DNA from 3 places in the Bacillus sp. FJAT-27231 genome. Region 3 is predicted to be linked to each of the others. Evidence: predicted binding sites of a transcription regulator. Region 3 holds the regulator's gene; each other region holds the start of a gene.
What was found. Region 3 encodes LexA, which represses DNA repair genes until DNA is damaged. Its sites were predicted from a motif close to CGAACATATGTTCG; they were not measured.
Positions count from the first base shown of each region.

Region 1: uvrB (excinuclease ABC subunit UvrB) is a predicted target of LexA. The motif match lies at 1,650-1,663, and genes of this name have one in related genera.
Region 2: parE (DNA topoisomerase IV subunit B) is a predicted target of LexA. The motif match lies at 1,929-1,942, and genes of this name have one in related genera.

Region 1 covers NZ_LFZU01000001.1:3,540,671-3,544,959, reverse strand. The annotation lists gene AC623_RS17115 (metal-sensitive transcriptional regulator) at 125-385, shown strand; gene AC623_RS17110 (rhodanese-like domain-containing protein) at 432-791, shown strand; gene AC623_RS17105 (sulfite exporter TauE/SafE family protein) at 817-1,602, shown strand; gene uvrB (excinuclease ABC subunit UvrB) at 1,803-3,782, shown strand; gene uvrA (excinuclease ABC subunit UvrA) at 3,790-4,289, shown strand, end outside.
Region 2 covers NZ_LFZU01000001.1:1,626,876-1,631,164, forward strand. The annotation lists gene AC623_RS07675 (purine/pyrimidine permease) at 1-82, shown strand, start outside; partial or broken gene AC623_RS07680 (GlcG/HbpS family heme-binding protein) at 200-595, opposite strand; partial or broken gene AC623_RS07685 (winged helix-turn-helix transcriptional regulator) at 873-1,153, shown strand; gene AC623_RS07690 (CoA-binding protein) at 1,340-1,750, shown strand; gene parE (DNA topoisomerase IV subunit B) at 1,989-3,944, shown strand; gene parC (DNA topoisomerase IV subunit A) at 3,949-4,289, shown strand, end outside.
Region 3 covers NZ_LFZU01000001.1:1,407,550-1,411,838, reverse strand. The annotation lists gene tkt (transketolase) at 1-172, opposite strand, end outside; gene AC623_RS06705 (DUF896 domain-containing protein) at 404-637, opposite strand; gene AC623_RS06700 (YneB family resolvase-like protein) at 751-1,407, opposite strand; gene yneA (cell division suppressor protein YneA) at 1,413-1,733, opposite strand; gene lexA (transcriptional repressor LexA) at 1,893-2,510, shown strand; gene kynU (kynureninase) at 2,783-4,069, opposite strand.

The DNA.
Region 1 (4,289 bases), 2.1 Mb from region 3:
AGGGTGTCCTGCAAGCAATCCTATTTGGGCACCCTCTACTTTTTAGAGTGAAAAACTATGCATAAGAACGATAAGAGGTACGCTGTGTGAAACATACTGTCATAATGTATAGAGGTGATAATCCGTGGAATATGGCAAAGACTTGCAAAATCGGTTGAAACGTATTGAAGGTCAGGTACGCGGAGTTATGCGGATGATGGAAGAGGGAGCGGACTGCGCAGCCGTTGCTATGCAGCTGAGTGCTGTACAAAGTGCAGTTGGACGGACAATGGGCCTCGTTGTCAGCCAAAATTTGGAGCGATGTGTCCGTGCGAATATGGAACAGGGGGAACCAACAGACGCCCTCGTAAAAGAAGCAGTCGATCTACTCGTAAAGAGCCGTTAATTTTTTTGAATAAAAATATACCCCTATGCGTAAAAGGAGAGCGAAGATGACGATTGTTTTTTATCTTGTAGTAGCGGTCTTAATTTTTATAGCTATTCGAAATATGCTGCCGGTGACAGGGATTCGTCATGCTCTAGCTGACGAGCTAAAGAAGGAGATAAGAAGAAAAGACATACAATGGGTTGACGTCCGGACGCCGGGAGAATTTAAAGCGCGTCATATTAATGGGTTTCAAAACATTCCATTGCAGCAGCTGTCTGTCCGAGTGAATGAGCTGGACATTGAAAGAGAAGTCGTCGTCATGTGTCAGAGTGGCATGCGCAGTCAAAAGGCAGCGCGCCTGTTAAAGAAAAAAGGATTTAAGAAGATTACGAATGTAGTGGGCGGTCTTGCCGCCTGGAAATAAAAAGCAGAAAAGGAGAGGAAAAGCGATGGATTGGTCAATCGGCTGGATGGCTGTCATTTTTTTAATTGGCTTTATTGGATCTTTTTTATCGGGAATGGTTGGAATTGGCGGCTCTATTATTAAATATCCGATGTTATTGTATATTCCTCCTATGTTAGGATTTGCGGCCTTTACCGCTCATGAAGTAGCAGGCGTCAGTGCGGTTCAAGTATTTTTCGCAACGATTGCCGGTGTATGGGCTTATCGGAAGAGTGAGTATTTAAATAAGACGTTAATTATTTATATGGGTATTGCCATCCTGGCGGGAAGCTTTATCGGGGGATTCGGATCGGAGAATATGGGAGAATCAACCGTTAATGTGATTTATGGAGTATTAGCGGCACTTGCTGCGATTATGATGTTTATTCCTAAGAAAAATTTAGATGATCGGCCAATGGAGGAAGTGAAATTTAATAAGTGGCTTGCTGCCTTCTTCGCTTTCATTGTCGGAATTGGGGCCGGAATTGTCGGAGCTGCCGGTGCCTTTTTGCTCGTGCCTATTATGCTCGTCTTGTTAAAAATTCCGACAAGAATGACTATTGCCAGCTCTCTTGCTATTACATTTATTTCCTCGATCGGTTCGACAGCGGGAAAATTAATGACAGGACAAGTGTTATTTGTGCCAGCGATGATTATGGTTGTAGCAAGCATTATTGCATCGCCGCTTGGAGCGAAAGCAGGACAAAAAATAAACACAAAGGTTTTACAATGGCTGTTGGCGATTTTGATTGCGGCTACAGCGATTAAAATCTGGGTCGATATTTTACTATAGTGAGAGTCTCTCCATTTAACGGAGGGACTTTTTTATATGAGAACACAAGAACATACGTACGCTTATTAATAGCCAGTCAGGTTTCATTTATGATAAAATGGGGATTATGATTACTAACATAAGAAAACGGCATAGGCTTTCAATAAAGCATTTTTAGATAAATGAACAAGTATATTTGCCAGAAGACAGGGGGTTCGAAGGTGAAAAACCAATTTGAAATTGTGTCTAAATACAGTCCGCAAGGGGACCAGCCAAGGGCCATTGCCGAACTTGTTTCAGGCATAAAGGAAGGAAAGAAAGAGCAAACACTGCTCGGAGCAACGGGGACCGGAAAAACGTTTACGATCTCTAACGTCATTAAAGAGGTTAATAAACCAACTCTTATTATCGCTCATAATAAAACGCTCGCCGGACAATTGTATAGCGAGTTCAAGGAGTTTTTTCCGAACAACGCTGTCGAGTATTTTGTCAGTTACTATGACTATTACCAACCGGAAGCGTATGTGCCGCAGACAGACACGTTTATTGAAAAGGATGCGAGCATCAATGATGAGATTGATAAGCTTCGCCACTCGGCTACATCGTCATTATTTGAGCGGAATGATGTCATTATTATTGCCAGCGTATCGTGTATTTACGGCTTAGGTTCACCGGAGGAATACCGTGACCTCGTCATTTCTTTACGAAATGGGATGGAGATTGAACGCAATCAGCTGCTTCGCAAACTCGTGGACGTCCAATATGAACGGAATGACATTGACTTTAAACGCGGGACATTCCGGGTGCGCGGGGATGTAGTGGAGATTTTTCCTGCTTCTCGTGATGAACATTGTATCCGTGTAGAATTTTTTGGTGACGAAATTGACCGAATCCGTGAAGTGGATGCATTGACTGGGGAAATCATTGGCGATCGTGAACACGCAGCGATTTTTCCGGCGTCTCACTTCGTTACACGTGAAGAAAAAATGAGAATAGCGATTGGGAATATTGAGAAAGAGCTGGAGGAACAGCTCGCTATTTTGCGTGCCGAAAATAAATTACTTGAAGCACAGCGGCTTGAACAGCGGACGCGCTATGATCTAGAAATGATGAGAGAAATGGGATTTTGTTCGGGGATCGAGAATTACTCGCGCCACTTGACGTTACGGCCGCCCGGTTCTACACCTTACACACTTCTTGACTATTTTCCAGATGACTTCTTAATCGTAGTGGATGAGTCCCACGTGACGCTTCCGCAAATTCGCGGCATGTTCAATGGCGACCAGGCGCGTAAGCAGGTGCTTGTCGATCATGGCTTCCGTCTGCCATCTGCTAAAGACAATCGCCCGTTAAAATTCGAGGAGTTTGAGGATCATGTGAATCAAATTGTTTATGTATCCGCCACACCGGGTCCTTATGAAATAGAGCATACACCGCATATGACAGAGCAAATCATCCGTCCTACCGGGCTGCTTGATCCGACAGTAGATGTCCGGCCGATCGAAGGTCAGATTGATGACTTATTGAATGAAATCAACGAGCGGACCGCCCGAAATGAGCGAGTGCTAGTCACCACCTTAACGAAGAAAATGTCCGAAGATTTAACGGATTATTTAAAAGAAATCGGCATCAAAGTCGAGTATCTTCATTCTGAAATTAAGACGCTTGAACGGATAGAGATCATTCGTGATCTTCGGCTTGGCAAATTTGATGTGCTTGTCGGGATTAACTTGCTGAGAGAGGGACTCGATATTCCGGAAGTGTCACTTGTCGCAATACTAGATGCTGATAAAGAAGGCTTCCTTCGTTCTGAACGCTCCCTTATTCAGACGATGGGACGGGCAGCTCGTAATGCTGGCGGCCACGTTATTATGTATGCCGATAAGATAACCGACTCCATGGCAAAAGCGATGGAAGAAACGAAGCGGCGTCGGGAAATCCAGCAGAAGTACAACGAAAAGCATGGCATCACACCGCAAACGATTCAAAAGGATATTCGTGATGTGATTCGGGCAACACATGCTGCTGAAGAAGTAGAAAGCTATGAAACAGCAGCTGCTAAGAAAAAGCTGACACCTCAAGAACGAAACCGTCTCATTGCCAACTTAGAGAGCGAGATGAAAGCAGCAGCCAAAGCGCTTGATTTCGAATTAGCCGCTCAGCTGCGTGACGCATTGTTAGAGTTGAAATCGGAAGGATGACGTTGATATGGGAATAGATAAGATTATTGTAAAAGGGGCAAGGGCGCACAACTTAAAAGATATTGATGTGACCATTCCACGCGATAAGCTCGTCGTTTTGACGGGCTTATCGGGTTCAGGGAAGTCATCATTAGCGTTTGATACCATTTATGCAGAGGGACAACGGCGCTATGTAGAGTCTTTGTCTGCTTATGCCCGCCAATTTCTTGGACAAATGGACAAGCCGGACGTGGATGCAATTGAAGGGCTGTCACCTGCTATTTCGATTGATCAAAAGACAACAAGCCGAAATCCGCGCTCAACGGTCGGGACCGTTACGGAAATTTATGATTACCTTCGCTTGCTGTTTGCTCGTGTTGGCCGCCCGGTTTGTCCCGTTCACGGTATTGAGATTACCTCTCAGACGATTGAGCAAATGGTGGATCGCATTATGCAATATGAAGAACGGACAAAGCTGCAAGTGCTCGCTCCGATCGTTTCTGGCCGCAAAGGCACGCACGCGAAAGT
Region 2 (4,289 bases), 220 kb from region 3:
ACTTATTCTTGGAACCATTATATCTATTTGTGTAGAGCAATTTTTACTAGCAATGACTAAACAGAAAGCGCACAATCAGTAATGGCAACAGGCCAAAAAGAGCCGGTGTATTCCACTGGCTCTTTTGTTGCGTTTTGACTTTTAGGTTATTTTTCATGTGATCTGCTTTAAAGTGGTAAACGATAATTAAAATGTATGATTAGGCAAACTTCGTGTCAAATACCTTAATAGCCGCTTCTGCCACTTGAACATCATGCGGTACTGTACTGCCGCTGACGCCTACAGCTCCTATTACTTTTCCATCGCCGAAAACGACAAGGCGTCCATTGTTCATCGTGTGTAAACCGTATAGTTCAGCAGCCGGAACAGTAGCCGCGGCTAAGTTTGTGGCAGGCATTTTTAAAGCAACAGACTCCCAAGCTTTATTCTGGGCAATGTCGATGCTCTCTAACCAAGCCTCATCCATTCAATGGGCAGCTACCATGTTTCCACCTTCGTTCACTACTGGAATGACCATGGAAACTCCAATTTTTTTCGCTTCTTCTTCAGCACCTGCAATAATTTCTTTTGCTGCGTCTAGTGTAATTTTAATCATATGAATGAACCTCCTTATTTTTGATTATCCTGTAGAAAAATACATAGTTTATGTGAAAAACTTCAAAGATCAGCAGTAAACGGATTAGAAGTTCTCCGATAGCTTCAGCGGTATATTCACAGCTCTCTTTGTGTTTTTCTATCAGAACAGCCCATGATGAAAATTTCTAACCGAAATTTATTCCAAAAGATGCTTTTTTTCTTATGGAAGAACACACTTTTTGTGAGAAAGTTACTAAAAAGAAACTTTTAAGAAAGACAGGAAGAGGAAATTGTTTGTGGATGATTTACGATTAGAAATAAAAAAGAAGATAGAGGCGGGGCAATTTAACTGTGAAAAAGAGTTAACCTTATCACTTATTAGCGGCAATTATAAAATTACAATTGTTTATTATTTAAGGATAGGATGACCAATCGGAGAGTATTTCCCGAAGTTCCTCCAAGAGTAGGGTATTCATTGACTGACATAGGACGAAGCTTAATGCCTATTGTCCCAATGATGTACGAGGGGGGAAAGCAAAATATAAAGTTTTTTGTTAAGAAATTAGGATGGCCGTAAGCCTTCTGTTTCTTTAAACTATTTGTGCTTGAGAAGGTAACAGGTAAAAGTCTTTATTCAGGAGAATTAACACCGTATCCTTGATGTCGAGAAGTGTTTGAGAGCTGCACAAAGGGAAATAAAAGGGGATAGAAGGAAATGGATAGCCTAAGGCCGAATTAATACATTTAAGGAGGAGAGTTACGAATGATTACGAATCCAACAAGAGAAGAAATGGGACAATTATTAAAAAAAGCAAAAACGATTGCCGTGGTAGGGCTAAGTGATAATCCAGAACGGACGAGTTATATGGTATCAGAAGCGATGCAGAAGGCAGGCTATAAAATTATTCCAGTAAATCCTACTGTTGATGAAGTGCTTGGGGAAAAAGCAGTTGCCTCCCTTAAAGATATTGATGGGCCCGTTGACATTGTGAACGTGTTTCGCCGCTCAGAGTTTTTGCCGGAAATCGCGAAGGAATTCGCTGAGATCGATTGCGATATTTTTTGGGCACAGCTTGGAGTAGCAAACGAAGAAGCTTATGAGTTTTTGAAGGAAAAAGGCAAAACTGTTATTATGGATAGATGCATAAAAGTGGAACACGCCCTCACAAAATAGGGAGCCATTAGCGAACAAGCGGGACTGCACCGCTTGTTTTTTGCTGTTACTTATTTGCATAAATGGCCTGTTGACCATACAATAAGGCAGAGGAAATGCAGAACGGCCCAGTACAACTGTAAGCTCCCATAGAATGAGGAGATGAAGCATTGGAATTTTTATGATATAATAAAGTGTACGAACGTTTGTTTGTTTCTCTAGGAAGTCTGAAAGGGGAATTTTTGTGACAAAAAAAGAAGTGACCTTTGACTACAATGATGATGCCATTCAGGTTCTCGAAGGACTAGAAGCAGTTAGAAAGAGACCAGGCATGTATATTGGCTCTACGGACACACGAGGGCTGCATCATTTAGTGTACGAAATCGTAGATAATTCAGTGGATGAAGCGCTTGCCGGCTATGGCAAGGAAATAAAAATTGTGATCCACAAAGACCAGTCAGTCAGCGTTCAGGATTTTGGCCGCGGAATGCCTACTGGTATGCATAAATTAGGGAAGCCGACACCGGAAGTCATTTTAACAATCTTGCACGCCGGAGGAAAATTTGGCCAGGGAGGATACAAAACGAGCGGCGGCTTGCACGGTGTTGGTGCTTCCGTTGTGAATGCTTTATCGGAGTGGCTGACTGTGACGATTCACCGCGATGGTTTTATTTATCAGCAGCGGTTTGAAAACGGAGGCGTACCGGTAACGACTCTTGAGAAGATCGGAACAACTAAAAAGACAGGGACCACCATTCATTTTAAGCCGGACCCCACTATTTTTAGTACGATTCACTACAACTTCGATACATTGAGCGAACGGTTAAGAGAATCGGCCTTTTTATTAAAAGGCATGAAAATTAGTTTGACTGATGAGCGTCAAAAATTAGAAGAAGTTTTTTATTATGAAAAAGGCATCGAGGAATTCGTTAAGTATTTAAACGGAGAAAAAGATACGTTGCATCAGGTCGTTTCTTTTTCAGGAGAGCAGAACAGCATTGAAGTAGATTTCGCTTTCCAGTTTAATGACGGTTATTCTGAAACGATCCTGTCATTCGTAAACAACGTCCGGACGAAGGACGGCGGCACGCATGAAGCAGGAGCCCGCACGGCGATGACAAGAGTATTCAATGAATATGCCCGTAAAGTGAACTTATTGAAAGAAAAAGACAAAAATCTCGAAGGTACCGATATTCGTGAAGGATTAGCGGCTGTTGTGTCTGTACGCATACCAGAAGAATTGCTGCAATTCGAAGGACAGACAAAAGGAAAGCTCGGTACAAGTGAAGCCCGATCAGCAGTAGACAGCGTCGTTTCTTCACAGCTGTCTTATTTCTTGGAAGAAAACCCGGAAACAAGCTCTCTCTTAATTAAAAAGGCGATTAAAGCAGCCCAGGCAAGAGAAGCAGCGAGAAAGGCACGCGAAGATGCCCGCAGTGGAAAGAAGCGGAAGCGGAATGAAGGCGTTCTTTCTGGAAAATTAACTCCTGCACAGTCACGAAACCCTCAAAAAAATGAACTGTATTTAGTAGAGGGGGACTCAGCTGGCGGATCAGCTAAACAAGGGCGCGACCGCCGGTTTCAAGCAGTGCTCCCTTTGCGTGGAAAAGTCATTAATACGGAAAAGGCCAAGCTGGCGGACATTTTTAAGAATGAGGAAATTAACACGATCATCCATGCGATCGGTGCAGGCGTAGGGCCGGATTTTAATGTTGAAGACACGAATTACGACAAAGTGATTATTATGACGGATGCCGACACGGATGGTGCCCATATTCAAGTCTTGCTGCTTACCTTCTTTTATCGTTATATGAAGCCTCTTATCGAAGCGGGTAAAGTGTATATTGCCTTGCCGCCACTCTACAAAGTAAGTAAAGGAAGCGGAAAAAAAGAAAAAGTAGAGTATGCGTGGACAGATGAAGAACTCGCAGAAACGATGAAACGAGTAGGAAAAGGGTGCATGCTGCAGCGCTATAAAGGTCTTGGTGAGATGAACGCCGATCAGCTGTGGGAAACAACGATGAATCCGGATACGAGAACGCTGATCCGTGTGTTAATTGATGACGCTGCTCGTGCCGAGCGCCGCGTGACAACGTTGATGGGTGACAAAGTAGAGCCGCGCCGAAAATGGATTGAATCAAATGTTGCTTTCGGGCTGGAAGATGACAGCAATATTTTAGAGAATGAGAATCTTTCAGTCGGCAAGGAGGAATAAATAGATGCAAAAAGAAGTATTTCAAGACTTACCGCTTGAAGAGGTGCTCGGAGACCGATTTGGGCGTTATAGTAAATATATTATTCAGGAACGGGCGCTTCCTGATGCCCGGGATGGGTTAAAGCCGGTACAGCGCCGGATTCTATACGCTATGCATACAGAGGGGAATACACATGAAAAGGGATTCCGAAAATCAGCTAAAACGGTCGGTAATGTAATCGGGAATTTCCACCCGCATGGTGACTCTTCTGTTTATGATGCAATGGTGCGGATGAGCCAGGAGTGGAAGCTTCGTCAGCTGCTTGTCGAAATGCATGGTAACAACGGTTCTGTTGACGGTGATCC
Region 3 (4,289 bases):
TAAACCACTTTGAATTTTTAGGATTGTGGTTCATATAACGGCTCCAAAGCGTATAAGCCATTGGAGCAGCCCCCATCGGCAAACCAGGGTGTCCGGAATTTGCTTTTTCAATCGCATCTATGGAAAGCGTGCGGATCGTATTCACTGCTAGCTGATCAACTGTATCAAACATGGAAAACTCCCTTTCATTACAAATATTGTTCCTTCTTAATATATAGGTGTTTCTCAAAATATACAAGATGTCTGCGAAGATCTATTGGATCAAGCTGTTGACAAACAGCTTCTTTCTTTATTGTTCGCTTGTTTGTGTTGCTTATTCTCTTCTAATCACAGCGTTTTACCTTACAATTCATCTTGTTTATTTTATTTAAATAGCAAAAAGAGCTGGTTTAGGCCAGCTCTTTTAATGCATTTTTTTTCGATTTTGAATATCTTTAATTTTTTTAGGCGTTACTTCATTGCCTTCAGGATCAAAAATCCGGACTGTTTCCACCGTATTCTTCATTGAGGTACGAAAGGCAGTTAAATATTCCTGACGCAAGTTCGTCTGCTCGACCTTTTCCTCAGGAGTTAATCCTTCCGTTTTTGATTTCTTAGAAAGTTCATTAATACGGGCAAGTTTCTCTTCAGAAAGCATAGTTGGGGTTACTGCTAATCCAGTTTTAAAATTAGCAGACTCTCCTTTCTTCTTCTTCATTTTATTGATGGCTTTATTGTATTAAAAAGAGAAGGAACAAACAAGAAAGATGCCTATTCAAGCTCTTCTTCAGCTTGTTCGGCATATTCTTTAAATCTTCTATGAACGGTTGCCTTAGATACTTGATAGCCAAACCCTTTTAAAGTCGCGGCTATCTCCTCAAACGTTAAATTATTGCGGCGCAGACGGACAATTTCTTCTATTGGTACTTCTTTTCTTTCCCTGCCGGCCGGATTTCCTCTGTTTTTTAAATTCTCTTCCGGACGAAAGCCGTTTTCGACAGCTCTCTTCATCCCCCGTTTTATTTTTAAATTGTGAATTTTCCGCTGGTACTCCTCTACCATACTCACAATTTGAATAACCATAGAATCTGATTCAGAAAGCTGTAATTCACCGTCGTCCGCAATACTGAATACTTTTACTTCCTCTTTAAACAAGCAATGCAATAAAGCGATCTTTGCGTTGCCTCTTCCAATTCTCGTTTCATCTTGGATGAGCACAGCATCAATCGGTTCTTTTTTTACTTGATCCAATAAATCAAGCATTCCCGGCCTGTCCAGCTCATAGCCGCTCACCTGCTCTTTAATTACAGCGGCTACTTCATATCCCTTTCTTGCAGCAAGACTCAGCAGTTCTTCTTCCTGACGCTGAAGTGAGGTTTCTTGAGTTTCCTTTTTAGTACTGACACGGCAATAAATAATCGCTTTCACTTATATTACTCCCCTTTAAATGCAACTTGGCCTCCGGTGTGAGAGGAGTGCGAAACAATCGGGATAACAAGAGTATCTCCCGGCAATATTTTCACAGAGTGCAGCCTGTTTTCTTTTTGTATCCACATGATAAAGTCTTCTTCTTTCATTTCTTGTCCGCTATTATACTCTTTCGCGATGCTCCAGAGAGAATCTCCTTCTTGTACAGTGATTTCTTTGTAAGGAATTTGGTCTTCACTCATACTAAAGATTAGCATTATTCCCGCTATTATTGTAACAGTCATAAATAAAAGAACAAAAAAATTCTCTTTAACAAATACTTTCACCACTAAACATCCCCTTTAAGCGAATACTCGTTCGTATGTTATTCTTATTTTAGTAAGAACATCTGTTTGTGTCAAGATTTTATTCGAACTTATGTTTGTATCCTAAAAACCGACATGGTATAATACAGGAAATAGATAAAATCTAAGAGGTGCTGACAAATGACTAAATTATCAAAGAGGCAGCAGGATATTTTGGACTTTATAAAGCTTGAAGTCAAATCAAAAGGCTATCCGCCTTCTGTGCGGGAAATTGGTGAAGCCGTCGGACTCGCATCCAGTTCTACTGTTCACGGCCATCTTGCTCGCCTAGAGAGCAAAGGGCTAATCCGCCGCGATCCAACCAAACCGCGTGCTATCGAAATATTAGAAATAGAAGAAATGGTACCGAGACAAAAAGTAATCAATGTGCCATTAATCGGGAAAGTAACAGCAGGAATGCCGATTACCGCCATCGAAAATATTGAAGAATACTTCCCTTTGCCAGAGCGGCTTGCACCAGCCGATGAACACGTATTTATGCTGGAAATTATGGGTGATAGTATGATTGAGGCAGGAATTTTGAACGGCGATTATGTTGTTGTACGCCAACAGCAGACAGCCAAGAATGGCGACATCGTTGTAGCCATGACCGAAGACGATGAAGCAACTGTGAAACGCTTCTTTAAAGAAAAAGACTTTATTCGCCTTCAACCTGAAAATTCATCTATGGAACCGATCATTTTGTCTTCCGCTACTATTCTCGGAAAAGTCATTGGTGTCTACCGAGATATTCATTAATAACAAGGTAAGCTCCTTTTTGCTCCCGTTGCTAAAAGGAGTTTTATCTTTTTAGAAGAATACTAGAGTGTTAATCTATCCTATGACCAAACCGAAGACGATATGATTGTTCTAGTTAAGAAATAATAATATTTTTTAAAAAGAGCGTAACCGTGTTACTTCCATATATCTTGAAGTCAAGGGATAGCTAGATTACTAGAATGACATAAAAAAGCCCCTGACCATTCAAAGGCCAGAGACAGAACAATCCCCCCGATTAAGCTTTCTATCTATTACGCAATAATGCCGCGTTCATTTTCAAATTGCTTGTATTGTCCTTCTTCCATAACCTTCTTTAAAATTCGCACGGCTTTCCATACATCTTCATACGAATTATATAAAGGAACAGGAGCAAAACGAATGCCATTCGGCGCCCGAAAATCCGGGATCACCCCATTCACTTTTAGCGCCTTGCAAATCCGCGCTGCTTCTTTATGTTCCAAATAAATGTGCCCCCCGCGTCTTTTATCCTCTAACGGGTTGCCTATGTTAAAGTGCACACCCGCTAATTCCCGGGAAATTAGCTTCATCATATAGCTTGTCATACATAAAGACTTCTTTCGAAGGTTTGCTATACCAGCTTCCGCGAAAATGTCCAGCGAACCAATCAATGGCGCCACACTTAATATATGGGGTGTTCCAATTTGATAGGCGCCTGCCGTTTCTGCCGGTATCATCGTATGCTCCATATCAAATTGTTTGTCTTTATTCGAACCAAACCATCCGGCAAGACCCGGCGATTTGCCAAAGTGTTTTTTATTTACATATAACCCGCCAATACTGCCTGGTCCACCGTTTAAGTATTTATACGTGCACCAAACTGCAAAATCTACTTCCCATTCACTCAACTGGTGTTCCATTGTCCCAATCGAATGGCAAAGATCAAAGCCAATGAGAATACGACGCTCATGGGCTGCTTTTGTGAGACGCTTTATATCCAGAATTTGTCCGCTTCGATAGAGGACACTTGATAAAACGATTAAAGCAACTTCTTCTGTCATCGCTTTAATTACATCCTCCTCTTCGATTAAACGCTTATCCCGGCTTTTTACACGGATTAGATGCGTTTCTGGATTATAGCCTTTCATCCTAAGCTGGCTTTGCAGTGCATATATATCAGAAGGAAAAGTAAGTTCATCCGCCAGTATTTTTGTTCTTTCGCCTCTCGGTTCATAAAAGGTGGCGACCATTTGATGCAGATTGGTCGTGGTAGAACCAGTTAAGACGACTTCTTCAGCATTTGCCCCGACTAATGGCGCTACTTTTTCTCCTAACCGTTCGGAAAGGTTGTACCACGGTTCATCCCCTTCAGTCCAACCATCAATACCAAATCGTTTCCATGAATCCAGCAAATTGAGTAACGATTTTTCTGCCCGTTTCGATAGCACCCCTAACGAATTCCCATCAAGATAGATACTCCCCTCTTGAAGATAAAATTCCTTGCGAAATGGTGCGAGCTTATCTTGTTGATCAAGCTGACGAACATACTCATATGAAGAATCAAAGCGCTTTTCGATCATTTACTTATCCCCTTTATTGTGAAGTATTTTATTCTCCCCATTCCTACTATAACGAGAAAAGCAGAAAACGTCATGTCTTGCCACAGCATTGAAAAATTAAAAGATCCTTCAGGAAAAAATAATGAGCATGTCTAAAAGTATGCCTTATCACACTAGATATAGGCAGTTAGTTGTATTCTCTTTCCTTTTCATGAGATAATTGGTACATAAATTAGGAGGA